3 regions of the Dehalobacter sp. genome follow, and region 2 is predicted to be linked to each of the others. Evidence: riboswitches for the same ligand, from Rfam matches in the RefSeq annotation. Region 2 holds a riboswitch; each other region holds the start of a gene.

Region 1 (5,600 bases), on a different contig from region 2:
CAGTTTGTCTATGATATGGATAAGTTTATCCCGGAAAAGCTTTTGGAAATGATGCAAAAATATAAGCTGTCCACGTTTTGCGCACCTCCGACAATTTATCGTTTTCTGCTTGAACACAATCTCGAAAAATATAATCTGTCCTCGATTGTTCACTGCTCCACAGCCGGAGAACCTTTAAATCCGGATGTCTTTAACCGTTTTAAAAGCATTACCGGCTTAAGCATCTTAAATGGATTTGGCCAGAGCGAGACAACCGTGCTGGTTGCCAACTTTGAATGGCTGGATATCTATCCGGGAGCAATGGGCAAACCGAACCCGGCTTACAAGATCGATGTGGTCGATGAAAACGGAGCTCCATGCCCTCCGGGAGTCGAAGGAGAACTGGTCATCCGCGAGGCTGATTCCAATAAACCTGCCGGATTGTTCTGTGGGTACTACATGGATGAAACTGCTACCCATAAAGTGTGGTATGACGATACATACCACACAGGGGATATGGCCTACTGGGATGAACACGGCTTTTTATGGTTTGTTGGCCGCAATGATGATGTCATCAAGGCGTCCGGCTATAGGATCAGTCCTTTTGAAGTTGAAAGTGCACTAATTGAGCATCCCGCAGTCGTGGAGTGTGCTGTGACCGGCGCGCCGGATGCTGTTAGGGGAACGGTCGTCAAAGCGACTGTTGTGCTGGCCAAAGGCTATACGGCTTCTGAATTGTTAAAAAAAGAGATCCAAAACTATGTCAAAAAGGTGACGGCTCCGTATAAATACCCGAGAATTCTCGAATTTGTCGACGAACTGCCGAAGACGATCGGCGGCAAGATCAAACGCGCCCAGATCCGGCGTGAAGACACGGAAAAGTTTCAAGATAAAGAATAACTTTAACGTATACCCATCAATCATTGAATATTGTCTGATGCACCCCACAATCATCGTGGGGTGATTTTATGCCTTGAAAAGTAGTTGGATTTTCATGTAAAATGAACCATAAATAATCATCATGACAAAAGTAGATTTGAAAGTAATGATGATATATGTTGTTGCTAAAGAAAGGATAAACTGATGTTTCCGAGCGATTTAAAATATAGAATGCCTGCGGAATGGGCCAGACACGAACGTACCTTTATTTCCTGGCCGGTCGGGGCATCAATGTGTCATCCGGAAAATTACGAGGCTGTTTGCGAGGGTTATACCGACATTATTCGAGCTATCGGGGAATTTGAACCCGTCACCGTATTGGTAAACCCCAAAGAACGATTGCTGCTCGAAGGCCGCTTTCGGAACAGGCAGATCGAGCTCCTGCCGTTGGCGCATAATGATGCCTGGCTTCGGGATAACGGGCCGACGTTTATCGTCAATGATCAGGGAGATATAGCCGGCATCAACTGGCACTTCAATGCCTGGGGCGGCAAATATCCGGACTGGGATCTGGACAACCAGGTCGCACCGCAAATATTGAAGCACCTCGGCCTGAAACCGTTTGATGCGCCGCTGATTATGGAAGGCGGCTCGTTGCACGTGGATGGAGAAGGTACACTCTTGACAACGGCCGAATGCCTGCTCAATCCGAACCGCAACCCTGATCTTTCCCGGGAGCAGATTACGGAACTATTGAAGAAATATTTGAGTATCCACAAAGTCATCTGGCTGGGAAAAGGCTTATGTGGAGATGAAACAGACGGACATGTCGACAATATCGCCTGTTTTGCTTCGCCTGGCAAAATCCTGATTCAGGTCTGTGATGACCCTTGCGATCCGAATTATGCGATTACCCGGGAAAACCTTGCGGTGTTAAGCCGAGAAACGGATGCCAGAGGAAGAACCTTTGAAATCATCCCAATACAGCAGCCTCCCGCCGTATTTGCCGACGGTAAACGCCTGACGCTGAGTTATCTGAACTTTTACTTTGTCAACGGCGGAATTATTTTACCTGTATTTGGCGGCCAGGCTGCCGAAACAGATGCCCTGGCTATTCGGACCCTGAGCGGGATCTTTCCAGAAAGACGGATCCGCACCATTAATGGAATGGCAATTATTGGGGAAGGCGGCAATGTTCACTGTACAACCCAGCAGATGCCTGCTGTAAACCATTGAAGGTCAGTGTATGAATTGCCCGACAATATATACCAAAATCTGAAATAAAAATATAAACAAAGAGGAGAACGTAGCAGATACATCTGTTATATGTTGCGCTCTTCTGCGTTGTGGTTTTTTTCTGCATCATGTAAAATAGAAAATGCATACAAATTAACAAAATAGTAGAAACACCTGTAAGATCAGGTTCAGAACACACCGAAATCAGGCATTGGGAAGGAATATTAACGATGAGAAACGTCAAAGTGGCAGCAACCCAGATGCGCTGCACCAGTAACGTTGAAGAAAATATTGCGGGGGCGGAGACACTGGTCAGGGAGGCAGCAGCCCGGGGCGCGCAGATCATCCTATTGCAGGAGTTGTTCGAAACCCCGTATTTTTGTCAGAAAGAAAAATCGGATTTTTACCTTTATGCAGCAGAGCTAGAAGATAATCAAGCAGTCAGACATTTCCGGAAAATTGCCAGAGAGCTGGAGATCGTCCTGCCGATCAGTTTTTATGAGAAGAAAAACTACGCGCGCTATAATACGATTGCCGTGATTGATGCCGATGGTGAGATCCTCGGCAAATACAGAAAGAGTCATATCCCCGACGGGCCGGGCTATGAGGAAAAATTCTATTTTAACCCCGGTGATACAGGCTTTAAAGTCTGGCAAACGCGCTACGCCAAGATTGGAGTCGGCGTCTGTTGGGATCAATGGTACCCGGAAGCTGCCCGCTGCATGACCCTGATGGGGGCGGAGATCCTGTTATATCCGACAGCCATCGGTTCAGAACCGATGGATCAGGCGATCGATTCCAAAGACCATTGGCAGGCCTGCATGCTCGGCCATGCTGCCGCGAACCTGATCCCTGTGGTCGCATCCAACCGGATTGGTGTCGAGGAAGAGGATGATTCCAAAATCACCTTCTATGGTTCTTCTTTCATTGCCGGACCGCAGGGTAATAAGATAGCGGAGGCTGGACGAAACGAAGAAGCGGTTCTAATCGCGGAATTTGATCTGGACCAGCTCGAGGTTCAGCGGCTGGAGTGGGGGATCTTTAGAGACCGCCGGCCTGATCTATATGGAAGGATTTCTTCCTACGACGGGGAACTTTATTTATCAAAATAATCCATTATCTAACACGAATTTGTAGTTCTTAAATCTCGAGTATCTTATTAACCTTTATAAGGTGAGAGGAGGCTCTATATGAACAAAAGCGGCTTATTTTGGGGAATCATTCTAATCCTTACAGGAGGCTTGCTGCTTATAGATAATCTTGGCAACTGGCAAATCTTCAGTATGGAATTTCTTTGGCCGGTATTGATCCTTATTCTCGGGCTTGCTTTTGAATTCAACTATTTCAGTAAGAAAGAAAGCCCCGGATTGCTAGTTCCCGGTGGTATCCTTACCGTTATTGGTCTGTTGTTCATCTTTGAGACTTTTACACACTGGCAATTTTCCGGATATACCTGGCCGGTCTATCCGCTGGCTGTTGCAGTCGGTCTATTTCAACTCTATTTATTTTCCGGACGCCCGCGCGGTCTGCTGGTGCCTGTTTTTATTCTAACCGCTCTAGCGTGCATATCCTTTACTGGGATGTTTGTAACGTCAATTCAGCGCTATATAGATCTAGGCCTGGTGGTCCCGATCCTGCTGATTCTGGCAGGTCTGATCCTGATCATCCAAAGGAAAAAAACATGAACTAAATTTGGAAACCATGTAAGAAGAATCTGATCTGGATGATAATATCTATTGCATAATATTAATCAATAAATGTATGAATAGTCAGACTCTGAATATTCATACATTTATTGATTATTCATACATTTATTGACAGATTTCGTGTATTTTACTATAATTGAGTTAAAATCATATGATCCATTGGCAAACCTGTTGAAAAGCAGGGACGCAAAGCTACGAGTCTAAGTGCTGAAGCATATTGACAGTCGGGTTGCACACAGAAGATGAAAACCGCGGCTGCTTTGGCCGCGATTTTTTTTTCTGAGGAGGGGATTTAATATGACAGCGGATTCCATCGTTGCAGCCAGTATTTCAATTACCCTGGTCTTGTTGATATCTTACGGATTTTTATATTTTTCCGAGAAGAAACATTATTTCTTAGCATGGAGTCTTTCTGTCTTGATGCTCATGATAACCTATCTTTCCAGAACTGCATTGCTGGAAACCGACAGCCCGTCCGTGGTGCTTCAGATTATCAACTATGCCTCTTCGATCGCAGGGTACTGGCTGATATTCAAGGGTACGCTGTTGTTTTTTAGCAGAAGCTACCCGGTGTTTTGGGATATCGGCACGGGCTTTCTGATCGTTGCTTTTATATGTATTGCTGTTCAGGGAATCTCGGCAACCGCTCTTTTACTTCTATCTGTTGTCTGGATCATTGCATTATTATCCAAAGCTGCTATGACATGCTTAAAAGCAAAAACACCACAAGGCCCGATCCGAATAATACTTGGCTATACCTATATTTTTTGGGCCTTGTCGATTTTACTTTATCCGTTGTGCAAATTAATTAACGTTATTTCACCGTCTGTAGGTTATTTAGTTGCCGGTGTTGTTGGTCTGCTTGCTTATCTTAATATGCAGGCCCTGTATTTTCAAAGCATCCGGGAGGAGCTCGAAAGCAAAGAAGCAAATATCAGAAAACTTGTCATTTATGATAAATTAACGGGGGCCTACAGCCGTACCTATTTTGAAAATGTGCTGGAAGATTTCCTTGATAAAACCCTCATGCCTGCAACATTGGCCATGGGGGATTTTAATGGTCTGAAACTGATCAACGACACCTTTGGTCATGAAAAAGGGGATGAATTGCTTGCTGACGGGATCAGAATCATGCAAGAGACGATCGGCACTGAGAATGTGATTATCCGATGGGGCGGGGACGAATTTATCATTATCATGCCTGGTGTGCCGCTTGATCAGGCCGGCGTGTTTTTAAACAATATTAAAAATAATTTAAAAATCTCCCGCCCGCAAACGGTACCAATAGATATCTCGTTTGGCCTGACGGTTTATGAGAACAGGGAACAACCCCTGGCAAAAATGATCAGCCAGGCTGAGGAAAAAATGTATAGCAACAAATTAAATGAAAGCAAGAAATCCCGCCTTGCCATCATCGAGTTCCTGGAAAAACTGCTCTGGGAAAAAGATTATCAGACGGAAGCCCATGTCATGAGGCTGAAAAGTCTGGTCAGTAAATTCGGCAGTCAGATCGGCCTGTCCCCAAGAGAGATCGTCGAATTGGTCCAAGTTGCAATGCTGCATGATATCGGCAAGATCGGTGTTCCGGGGGAAATCTTAAAAAAACAAGGTGACTTGACCCCGGAAGAATGGAGCATTATGAAAAAACATTCCGAAATCGGCTATCGGATCACGCAGTCGTCCAGGGAATTAGCGCATGTCTCAGAAGCCGTTCTCGGTCATCATGAATGGTGGAATGGAAAAGGTTACCCGCAGGGGCTGAAAGAAGATGAAATCCCGCTGTTCTCGAGGATAGTTTCT
Region 2 (5,600 bases):
AATCGGATTTTTTCCATCCTTCCTGCGAGATGGCCACAGCTGTTTGGTAGCGATCCGTACCCGCTAGCCGATTTTCATCAGCCCTAGCAATGTTCGGACTAGGCAGAATGATTAGCATCAGAACAAAAAAGCCTATTATAAGAAATGTAGAAAGTACTTTTTTCCTTAGATGTAGATATTCTAGATATTTCACTGCCAAATCTCCTTCATATAATATAGAATTATCGCTATACAAGTTATTATTTCCCATTCTAATCCTTATCACTTTCTAATTCTCTGTGTGTGACAATATTCCTCCAAATAATATGATAGAAAAAGTCATAAAATGTACAAATGTAATTAATCTACTAGGTACTTATTGAAAAAAACGATGGGATAAATAAAACATAAAGTACATAACAGGGGCACCCGAGAGGCACCCGAGGGGACAGGTTCATGATTGATATCATCCTCACAAGTTGATCTAGATTTGACAAACATTATAAGAAAAGAGAGGGGACGTAACCGAAACATGAAGTTACGCCCCCATGGGTATCAAGTTTACCATAGTTTAGACCCTGGGATCACAGTGGTAGGATGCCTAGCTCACATGAAGAGAAAATTTACGGATGCGATTAAGGCCTTAAGCCCGGAGGAGCAAAAGAAGACCGTTTACTTCAAGGGACAGGAGTACTGCGATTACCTGTTCCACATTGAAAAGAAATACAATGATGCTGACCCTGGAGAGCGTCGGATAAATGGCTGTTTCATGATAATCTTGTTATGAAAGAGTAACAGAAAAATGAGACAAATAACGCTGAAATCCACTTTAATCCTCCTTAGAGTTTTTTGAGTAAACTTGAGAAACTCTAATTTAGAGGATTTTCTCACGGATCTAAGAGAGTTTTCATACACATTCTTATTAGACGCTTACAATGATTTTAATATGATTCGGGCCTGCTGGTTTACAGTGAGCTCTTTTTTACGCCACTAGAGTTTACGCTTACTTTTTAATTATTTAACATGCGAATATTTTATATAATTTCAACATAAAGTAAATTTAAAATTAATTTTTATGGGACAAAAGTCTCATTTTTTATACCCCAATGGTCTGGAATAAGTCCGAAAACCTTGATTTTCAAAGTATTCTGGAATATAATGGCCTCAGCCAAAACGATAATGGCAAATCCGTCGAAAGACGGAGACGCAAAGCCACGGGTCTAACACCGAAAGGTTATGACAGCCGGGTTACCGAAAGGGGTAGATAGAATGATCCATAAGAAGATTCTCGTTTCAATTCTTTGTGTCCTGTTAATCATTGCGGTCGCGCCAACCTGTGTATTTGCTGAAACAACCACGGATGGAACCACAGTAACCGAGGATGTTTCAACGAGTACTCCTGATACGACCACAGATCCCGCTACAGATTCAACAACGACTGACCCAACGACAGACACAACAACAGATGCAGTAACAACCGATTCCACAACAATGGATTCGACCGGCCAGGCCTCAGCTGAAGATGAAGCCGGTGTAACGCCGGACAGCTGGCTCTATTCAATCGAACAGATGATTGAAAGTGTTCAGGTTGCTGTAACTTTCTCTGATGAAGGAAAAGCGGAACTGCTCGTTGAGTTTGCCAATGAACGGCTCGCCGAAGCGGAAATCATGTCCGAACAAAACCAGTTGGATTTGATGGAACAGGCTCTGAAAGTGTACTCGGATACGATAAAGAAAGCCAACTTCCAGGTACAGCAGATGATCGAAGACAACGAAGCAGCTGAAGGTACGGATACGACGGCTACAGATTCTGCTGCGGATGATGGGGCCGTCACGACTTCCACAGATGAAACAGTCGCAGAGGACACGGCAGCAACTGACACAGAAGAGAATACGGTGATCAGCAATCTGCTTGCCAGCATTGAGCTTGTTCAAAGCGATGCAGATAAAGTCGTCTTAAAAATCAGCGGCAATCTGACAGAAGATCAGGCTGAGATCATGCAGAATATCATTAAAGCCGAAGTTCAAAACACCATTGCGATCAAAGCTTATGTGGCTGCCAAAAAAGCCTATGGGGATGCAGTGCAGCAATTTGCAGCGGCCAAAGCAGAGTTGGGTGAAGCCCGTGCTTCAGGTGACGAGGCTGCCGTTGCCGCTGCCCTGGAAAAAGTCGAACAGGCTGAACAGTACAAAAACGACATGCAGGAGCTCAGGAAAGATGTTCAGAAGATCAAAGTAGAGACGAACAAAGAAACGAAGGAAGTCTTGAAAGAGCAAACCCAAAACATAAAAGAATATAAGAAGGCCAATAAGGGCCAAGCCGTGAGCGACCAGGAAGATAGCCTGGAAGCAGGGGACGAACAGGATGCAACGGCTGTAGATAATCAGGATGTAACGGATACTGGCGATCAGACTGCCACAGTCGATGGCCAGTCTACTTCGGATGAAACAACAGTGGATGGCACAAGTGATGAAAGTGGTGGAACCGTCGATGCTCAAAGTATTCAGAACACAGTCACGAATACCCCTCCAAATAACGGACATAACGGTAAAGGGCAAGGAAAAAGATAGGACTTTATATTTTCAATAACTGAGAATCATTCAAATTGCATAAAATGCAATGCCTCCCAAAAAGAAAAACAGACAGCTATCAGGCAGATAAAGTGCCAGGGCTGTCTGTTTTTGTGGTCTTCATCTGTTTAGGCCGGTACTGCCCGCTTACGCTTGCGGAGGATCATAAAGGTCATTGGTCGTAGTTTCGATGACCTTTATATCCTTTACCCCTGTAAGGGCACCGTTTGCCGTGAGGAATATCCCGCCTGCTATAAGCGCGTTCATAACGTCCATGGCTTCAGCCAGCTGAATATCCTCTCGCGGTTGGGGAACTGTTAGGGAAAACGTGTTCTCTCCGGTGGTCGCGAAAGTTAATCTTGCTGTTCGGTTGGTGGTCACAGCCAATTGAATCACCTCCTTGACGCCTGAAATTGCCCTCCGCTTTACGCTTCGTTTGTCAATTCATCCGTTCTTCTGAAGTAAACGTCAAGCAGCGTATATTCCGACAGACTGAAGATGGCGTGAGCCGCCTCATAGACAGCTTGATTCGAAGCATTGTAAACAATATTGTTAAGGGTTCGCTGTTTGGTTATCGGAGCATCGGAGGTGCTGACTCCGGTCTGATAAACCAATACCAGAGCGGCGCCGGATGGTGCTGAAACAACGGCCATTCCAATCATCTCCTTTCTCTTTTATTGGACAGCTTACTTGCTGTCTTGTATATACTATGCTTGGCTTGTCCAAAGGTTCCCAAAAAAAATCAGGAACGAACTCTAAGCGGTTTCTTGGGGGGCGGCCACTCTTTAATCGTCTCTGCCATGTATTCAATCAGTCGATTGGCCTCTTTTCTTTTTTCTTCTTTCAGGTTCGGATCGATATGGGCCAGATTGGTGAGCGCTGTCGTCAGATCGAAGAAGGTATCGGCGATTGTTTTGCAGCAAGCGTTGCATTTTTCTACATACTTGATGTGAGCGTCCGGGTCATGTTCGGTTTTAAGGTTGTGGGTAAAAGGGGCTGTTATTGCAGAGGGGGCATCACCGGCAGAGGAGGCATTGTTGGCAGATTGCGCTTCTGCATTGATATTTTCCGGATTCGTTGGCCTTGTTGCAGCCTTAGCGTGCTCCTTTTTTAATTCGGAGATGGTGCTGTCGATCGTCTCCAGCCCTTTTTTAAGTAGCTGATTCTCCTGAAGCACCTGCTCCTTCGCCTGATTGGCCTGATCTCTGTCCTTCAGAGCCTGCTGAAGCTCCTGTTTCGTCATACTGCCGACGTCATTGTGCGTGATGAATTCCTCCCGTTCCTCTGCCGGGAAACCCAGTAAGAGGAGGGCCTGGGTATAAGTCAAATGGGACACTGGTGTCCCATTTGAGCTGTCGGATACTTCAGGGAAGTTAGGCCCGTACTCTTCGTAGAGCTTTATCAGCCTGGAGGCAGTTCGGCGAGAATAGTTCACGGACTCTTCCAGCCACTTAATCCATTCCCCGTGTTTGAGCATGGCCTTGGCTTCCTGCAAATGACGGCCGATTTCAATGGCGCTGGTAAGCAATATTTTCTTAGTTTGGTAGGTTATCATATTTATTTCAGCCGCAATGACAAGCGGTGTGCGTTCGGTAGCCGGATTATCCATACCGCCCATCCGTCCTTTCATTATGAGTCTAATTACAGCATATGTAGATAGGCTTCGGATGGTGAGGGCTTGGTTTTGTGACGTAACAGACAAAAGTAATGGCAATGGCAAAAGATAGCTAAAGATAGCAGGAATAGCTATAGACAATAAACGCAGCGCAATAATAAATAAATCCCACGGGTTTTGAATCCGTGGGATTTTTAATATCAAAATGATTTCACGAAGCACGATAGTCTGAAACTCATCATTGGACATAGCGGCTTCCCTCCAAAACAAAATGGATCCTTTAACAGATATTATGCAATATAAAAAAGAAAAAAACAACCATAAAATTCCAAAAATTTACAAAATAATGTTGCCATTTATGGGAAGAAAATATTTGGTAATATCTAACTTGAACCCATTGACCCAAGGCACAAAGGAAGATAAGATAAGAGAGGTGACGTGCCGACTGACCAGTCGGTCGCGACGGCCACGGCCGCAACCACGACATTCATGAATATGTCCCAAAAAGAATAGACTTAGAAAGATATTGATTTACGGGGGAGTAGAAAAATGAAATTCAAAATGAAACGGTCTGAGCAGGGTGGCAGCCCGGACTTGAAAAAACCGATTGGGAAGAAGAAAATGATCATTACCGTGATTGCAATCCTGCTTGTCCTTCTGGTCGGGGTAAGAATCTACGGTGCGATACAATCTGCTGCTGAAAAGAAGGCGGCAGAACAAAACAGACAGAATTATGTCCCGGTGGAAGCGTTGACCTTACATAAACAGAGCATCTCTTCTGCGATTACCTTAAGCGGCAAAGTTGAAGCGGATAAAGAAGCTTCCGTGGTCGTCGGCACCCCGGCCAAAGTGGCGGCGGTCTATACCAAAGTTGGGGACCGGGTCAGCAAGGGCCAGGTACTTTTCAGCCTTGATAAAACCGATCTGATGTCCAGCTATAACCAGGCTTCAGCGGCCTATCAGCTGGCGCAGGCCGGCTATGAAACCAATATGGCCAATTATGAAAACAGTAAAAAGAATTATGAGAATATGAAACAGCTGTATGAAATCGGCGCGGTCAGCAAGTCGGAGCTTGATCAGGCTGCCGTGGCGGCTTCGGATGCGGTTCTGGAAACGTATAAAGGCCAGCTGGCTCAGGCCAAGGCTGCTTATGACGCGGCGCAGAAAGCCCTGAATGATATGGATGTCAAGGCGCCGATCGACGGTGTCCTTACAGCGCTCGATGTGAAAATTGGGTCGATGGTGATGAGCGCCGTTTCTCCGGCCAGGGTGGTGGATTTGAATAAAGTGTTTGTTACAGTAAGCCTCAGCGAGCAGGAGATCAACAGCGTGCACAGCGGCCAGTCGGTTCAGATTGAAGTGCCTGCGGCTTCAGTGAAAGTCAAAGGGGTTATTGACAGTGTAAGTATTGCAGCCAATGCCCAGGGCAAATACG
Region 3 (4,197 bases), on a different contig from region 2:
TGATTTCTTCATCGTATTCCGGGCAATTTGGTAGAGAAAGCCTTGATATAATCCCATAGGATTCTTTCGCCCGGATGATATAGTGCCATGATTTCTCCTGAAAATGAGCGATATTGTTGAATGACTCATATCCCCGATCCATGATTGCAATTACATTTCCGCTGATTTCAGACTGGTCTACCATGGATACTAAGGCTTTATGCTCATTCATGCCTTTCTTGGGTTGCACGGATGCATCGACATAAACCTTGCCCATCAGGTCATACATAGCGTCCAAATGCACAAGATTGTAATTTTTGCTATCTTCGCTGTTCCTGATGGAGGAGAATCCATCATTTGAATTTGACGGAAGTCTCAAATCCGAACCGTCAACAGCGAGCAGCCTGTAGTCTTGTAATGAATTCTCCGATACTGCTAATCTTGTAAATTCGTGAAACAGTAGTTTCAGTGCTTCTGGACGAATTTTGTCTCTCTGTTGGACAAATGCTGAAGCGGTTGCAGTCTCTGACGAATAACCCAGCCAATCATATAATTCTTTTGAAAGGCTATTGCCTCCCATGCCTACAAGCATAAGCAGCATAGTATGCAGTGATAATTTCCGTTCGCGTGAAAAATCTTGCCCTGGTCGTTTCACGCAAGCCGGTAAATCTGCTGTGATTGAGCGTATTGCTTGGTGCAGCGCAGTTCGTACCTGCTCTGGATATGCTTTCTTTTTCATTTTAGAAGGCCTCCTTAAAAATGTCCTCATTTTCAAGGCGAAGCCTTCGATTTTTATTTATTTGTCAAGTGTTTTTTTACAATTGATAAATTTTATATGCCCACCTGTATGTATAAGAAAAACACAACCATCTTAATCTGGATGGTTGTGTTTTTTAGGCCTTAACTTAATGACATTGACTACGAAGGGAGCATATCATTTGCCTGGTGGCTGTCTGTTTTCTTTTTGGGAGGCATTGCATTTTATGCTATTTGAATGATTCTCAGTTATCGAAAATATAAAGTCCTATCTTTTTCCTTGCCCTTTACCGTTATGTCCGTTATTTGAAGAGGTATTCGTGACTGTGTTCTGAATACTTTGAGCATTGACTGTTCCACCACTTTCATCACTTGTGCCATCCACTGTTGTTTCATCCGAAGCAGGCTGGTCATCGGCTATGGCAGTCTGATCGCCAGTAACCGTTACATCCTGATTATCTACAGCCGTTGCATCCTGTTCGTCCCCTGCTTCCAGGCTATCTTCCTGGTCGCTCACGGCTTGGCCCTTATTGGCCTTCTTATATTCTTTTATGTTTTGGGTTTGCTCTTTCAAGACTTCCTTCGTTTCTTTGTTCGTCTCTACTTTGATCTTCTGAACATCTTTCCTGAGCTCCTGCATGTCGTTTTTGTACTGTTCAGCCTGTTCGACTTTTTCCAGGGCAGCGGCAACGGCAGCCTCGTCACCTGAAGCACGGGCTTCACCCAACTCTGCTTTGGCCGCTGCAAATTGCTGCACTGCATCCCCATAGGCTTTTTTGGCAGCCACATAAGCTTTGATCGCAATGGTGTTTTGAACTTCGGCTTTAATGATATTCTGCATGATCTCAGCCTGATCTTCTGTCAGATTGCCGCTGATTTTTAAGACGACTTTATCTGCATCGCTTTGAACAAGCTCAATGCTGGCAAGCAGATTGCTGATCACCGTATTCTCTTCTGTGTCAGCTGCGACCGTGTCCTTTTCGGCAGTATCATTTACAGCTGTTTCATCTGTGAAAGTAGTGACGGTCCCATCATCCCCAGTAGCATCTGTAGCCGTCGTGTTCCTACCTTCAGCTGCTTGGGTATCTTCGATCATCTGCTGCACCTGGAAGTTCGCCTTCTTTATTGTATCCGAGTACGCTATCAGAGCCTTTTTCATCAAATCCAACTGGTTTTGTTCGGACATGATTTCCGCCTCGGCCAGCCTTTCATTGGCAAACTCAACGAGCAGTTCCGCTTTTCCTTCATTAGAGAAAGTTACAGCAACCTGGACACTTTCAATCATCTGTTCGATTGAATAGAGCCAGCTGTCCGGTGTTACGCCGGCTTCATCTTCAGCTGAGGCCCGGCCGGTCAAATCCATTGTTGTGGAATCGGTTGTTAGTGTATCTGTTGTTGTATCAGTCGTCGTTGAATCAGTTGTTGTGTCTGTCGTTGGGTCAGTCGTTATTGAATCTGTAGCGGGCTCTATGGCCGTATCAGGAGCACTCGTTGAAACATCCTCGATAACTGTGGTTCCATCCGTGGTTGTTTCAGCAAATACACAAGTTGGAGCGACCGCAATGATTAGCAGGACACAAAGAATTGAAACCAGAATCTTCTTATGGATCATTCTATCTACCCCTTTCGGTAACCCGGCTGTCATAACCTTTCGGTGTTAGACCCGTGGCTTTGCGTCTCCGTCTTTCGACAGATTTGCCATTATCGTTTTGGCTGAAGCCATTATAGTACAGATACTTTTGAAGTTCAATTGTTTTGGGTCTTTTCAGACCAATGGGAGGTAGAAAAGGGACTTTGGTCCTTATCACCGTATGTTTTGGTCGAGCAAGCCCAATCTGCCAGTGGTAAAAAAGGTCTTTCCGTTCACCTAAGTAATCGGTCTTTCTCGTAATATTGTTAGAGAACTGCAGCGCCCATTGGTCACAAAGCAGAATTTACGATAAGCCCAAGTTTAGCCCATTCATATGCTCTATACGCTACAGCAAGCGTGTTTTTTGCAGTCTCAATAGCTGTCTGCTGGCTAATAAAAGTGCACTTCGTTGATTCGAATTGTACCAGTGAAATCTTCCCTAACTTATAACTTAATTGTGCAGTCTTATATTCGCTCTCTACAGCTAAAAGTTTTCTCTGCTCTATGTCAAGTATTCTTTGCTTATCCAGCACAGTTTGATAAGCCTGGTAAAAACTATTCTTAAACTTTCTTTGAGAATCATCTGAGCTAGAGTCTATCTGAATATCATAACTTTTGGTCTTGGCTATAAGATAATCGGCATCAGGATCAATAGCAAGCATTTGAGCTGCTGTAACTTCAGGTACCTTTTTGACTGTTAATTCTGTATTATTATCCTGTGCCAAACTCACATTTAACTGCTGAATCGTTGCTTTTTGGGAAACATTAATCCTTTGAATATTCATTTCAAGCTCGGACAACGTGTTTTCCGCCTTAGCCACGTCTAATTCCGTGGCCATACCGAGGTCTTTTTGAATCTTAATAATCTTGACCTGTCGTTCGGCCAATGATTGTTTTGCCTTTGAATCTTCTAACTGAGTAATGAGAGTATTATATGATATATAAAGGTTTTCGACACCCCAAATCAGCGAATTATTCCCTTTTTGAATATTGACTATCGTATTAATACTATCCCCACTTTCATAGGAGGCTTTTTGCATTAAAAGTAAATTTTTCTGAGCATTTAGTAAATATGCGATCGCTGCCTCATCTTTAGGGTTAGTACCATCACCGGTACCAAAGGCAATGTTCTTGGCATTCCATTCGGACAAATAGTCGTTAGCCACTGTAATCCCCTTGTTCTTGCCGTCATAAGAATCACTGAAGCTTTTCATATTTCCTTTAATTACTGGGTTTCTTGCTAGCATGAGATCTTCTATCTCGTTGAACTCAAGTGTATTAATAGGAACGAGTTTATCATCGTCATCATCAGTATCTGCAAAAGCTGTATAAGGCACAATAAGTACCAAGACCAGTATCAACACGATAATATATGCTTTTTTATGCATTGGACTACCCCCGATTACTCTAAATTATTTGATAAGCTCCACAAAGAGTATACACTATGATGCGATAATCCTCAATCTAAAAGTAAGCGTCAAAGTAGGCATGTTTGCTTATACCTTTCTCCTGGCAGAATTCTTTTATGCTTTGTCCGCTGCTTTGTCGTTCCTGGATCACCTGCATCCACTGTGTTAGCCGATACTCTGCTGTGACTTTTTGTATATTCATGCAACCACTCCAATTTTGGTTGAAATAGTTTGCAAACCTTTTCAACTTTTTCAACCGTATTCATTGTGATTGTACTATCTTTAAACTTATTATTCGTAAGCGCTTAACAACAGAGTGCCTTTAAATATCAATTCAAATAAGCTATAATGGCAATCCTCAACCGGCGCGGCGAATCATTTTTTACACTCTTCCTGTACTCGAGGCGACCAAGGCATCAGTTC

Evidence for each region. A riboswitch is a leader RNA that binds a small molecule or an ion and turns the genes downstream of it on or off. The one in region 2 is predicted to bind cyclic di-GMP.
Region 1: another riboswitch for cyclic di-GMP. It lies ahead of OKX56_RS13660 (diguanylate cyclase); the one in region 2 lies ahead of OKX56_RS04055 (DUF5667 domain-containing protein).
Region 3: another riboswitch for cyclic di-GMP. It lies ahead of OKX56_RS11900 (DUF5667 domain-containing protein); the one in region 2 lies ahead of OKX56_RS04055 (DUF5667 domain-containing protein).

What each region holds. Positions count from the first base shown of each region.
Region 1 covers NZ_JAPDHR010000055.1:17,232-22,831, forward strand. Annotated here, with positions in the region: gene OKX56_RS13640 (AMP-binding protein) at 1-879, shown strand, start outside; gene OKX56_RS13645 (agmatine deiminase family protein) at 1,063-2,094, shown strand; gene aguB (N-carbamoylputrescine amidase) at 2,325-3,206, shown strand; gene OKX56_RS13655 (LiaF transmembrane domain-containing protein) at 3,285-3,779, shown strand; cyclic di-GMP riboswitch class I at 3,952-4,037, shown strand; gene OKX56_RS13660 (diguanylate cyclase) at 4,098-5,600, shown strand, end outside.
Region 2 covers NZ_JAPDHR010000014.1:3,671-9,270, forward strand. Annotated here, with positions in the region: gene OKX56_RS04045 (cell wall-binding repeat-containing protein) at 1-193, opposite strand, end outside; gene OKX56_RS04050 (IS66 family transposase) at 512-766, shown strand; cyclic di-GMP riboswitch class I at 1,151-1,235, shown strand; gene OKX56_RS04055 (DUF5667 domain-containing protein) at 1,249-2,550, shown strand; gene OKX56_RS04060 (DUF2922 domain-containing protein) at 2,698-2,937, opposite strand; gene OKX56_RS04065 (DUF1659 domain-containing protein) at 2,976-3,203, opposite strand; gene OKX56_RS04070 (DUF3102 domain-containing protein) at 3,293-4,159, opposite strand; gene OKX56_RS04075 (efflux RND transporter periplasmic adaptor subunit) at 4,715-5,600, shown strand, end outside.
Region 3 covers NZ_JAPDHR010000045.1:72-4,268, reverse strand. Annotated here, with positions in the region: gene OKX56_RS11905 (transposase) at 1-718, opposite strand, end outside; gene OKX56_RS11900 (DUF5667 domain-containing protein) at 1,004-2,347, opposite strand; cyclic di-GMP riboswitch class I at 2,361-2,445, opposite strand; gene OKX56_RS11895 (TolC family protein) at 2,656-3,753, opposite strand; gene tnpA (IS66 family insertion sequence element accessory protein TnpA) at 3,830-3,976, opposite strand.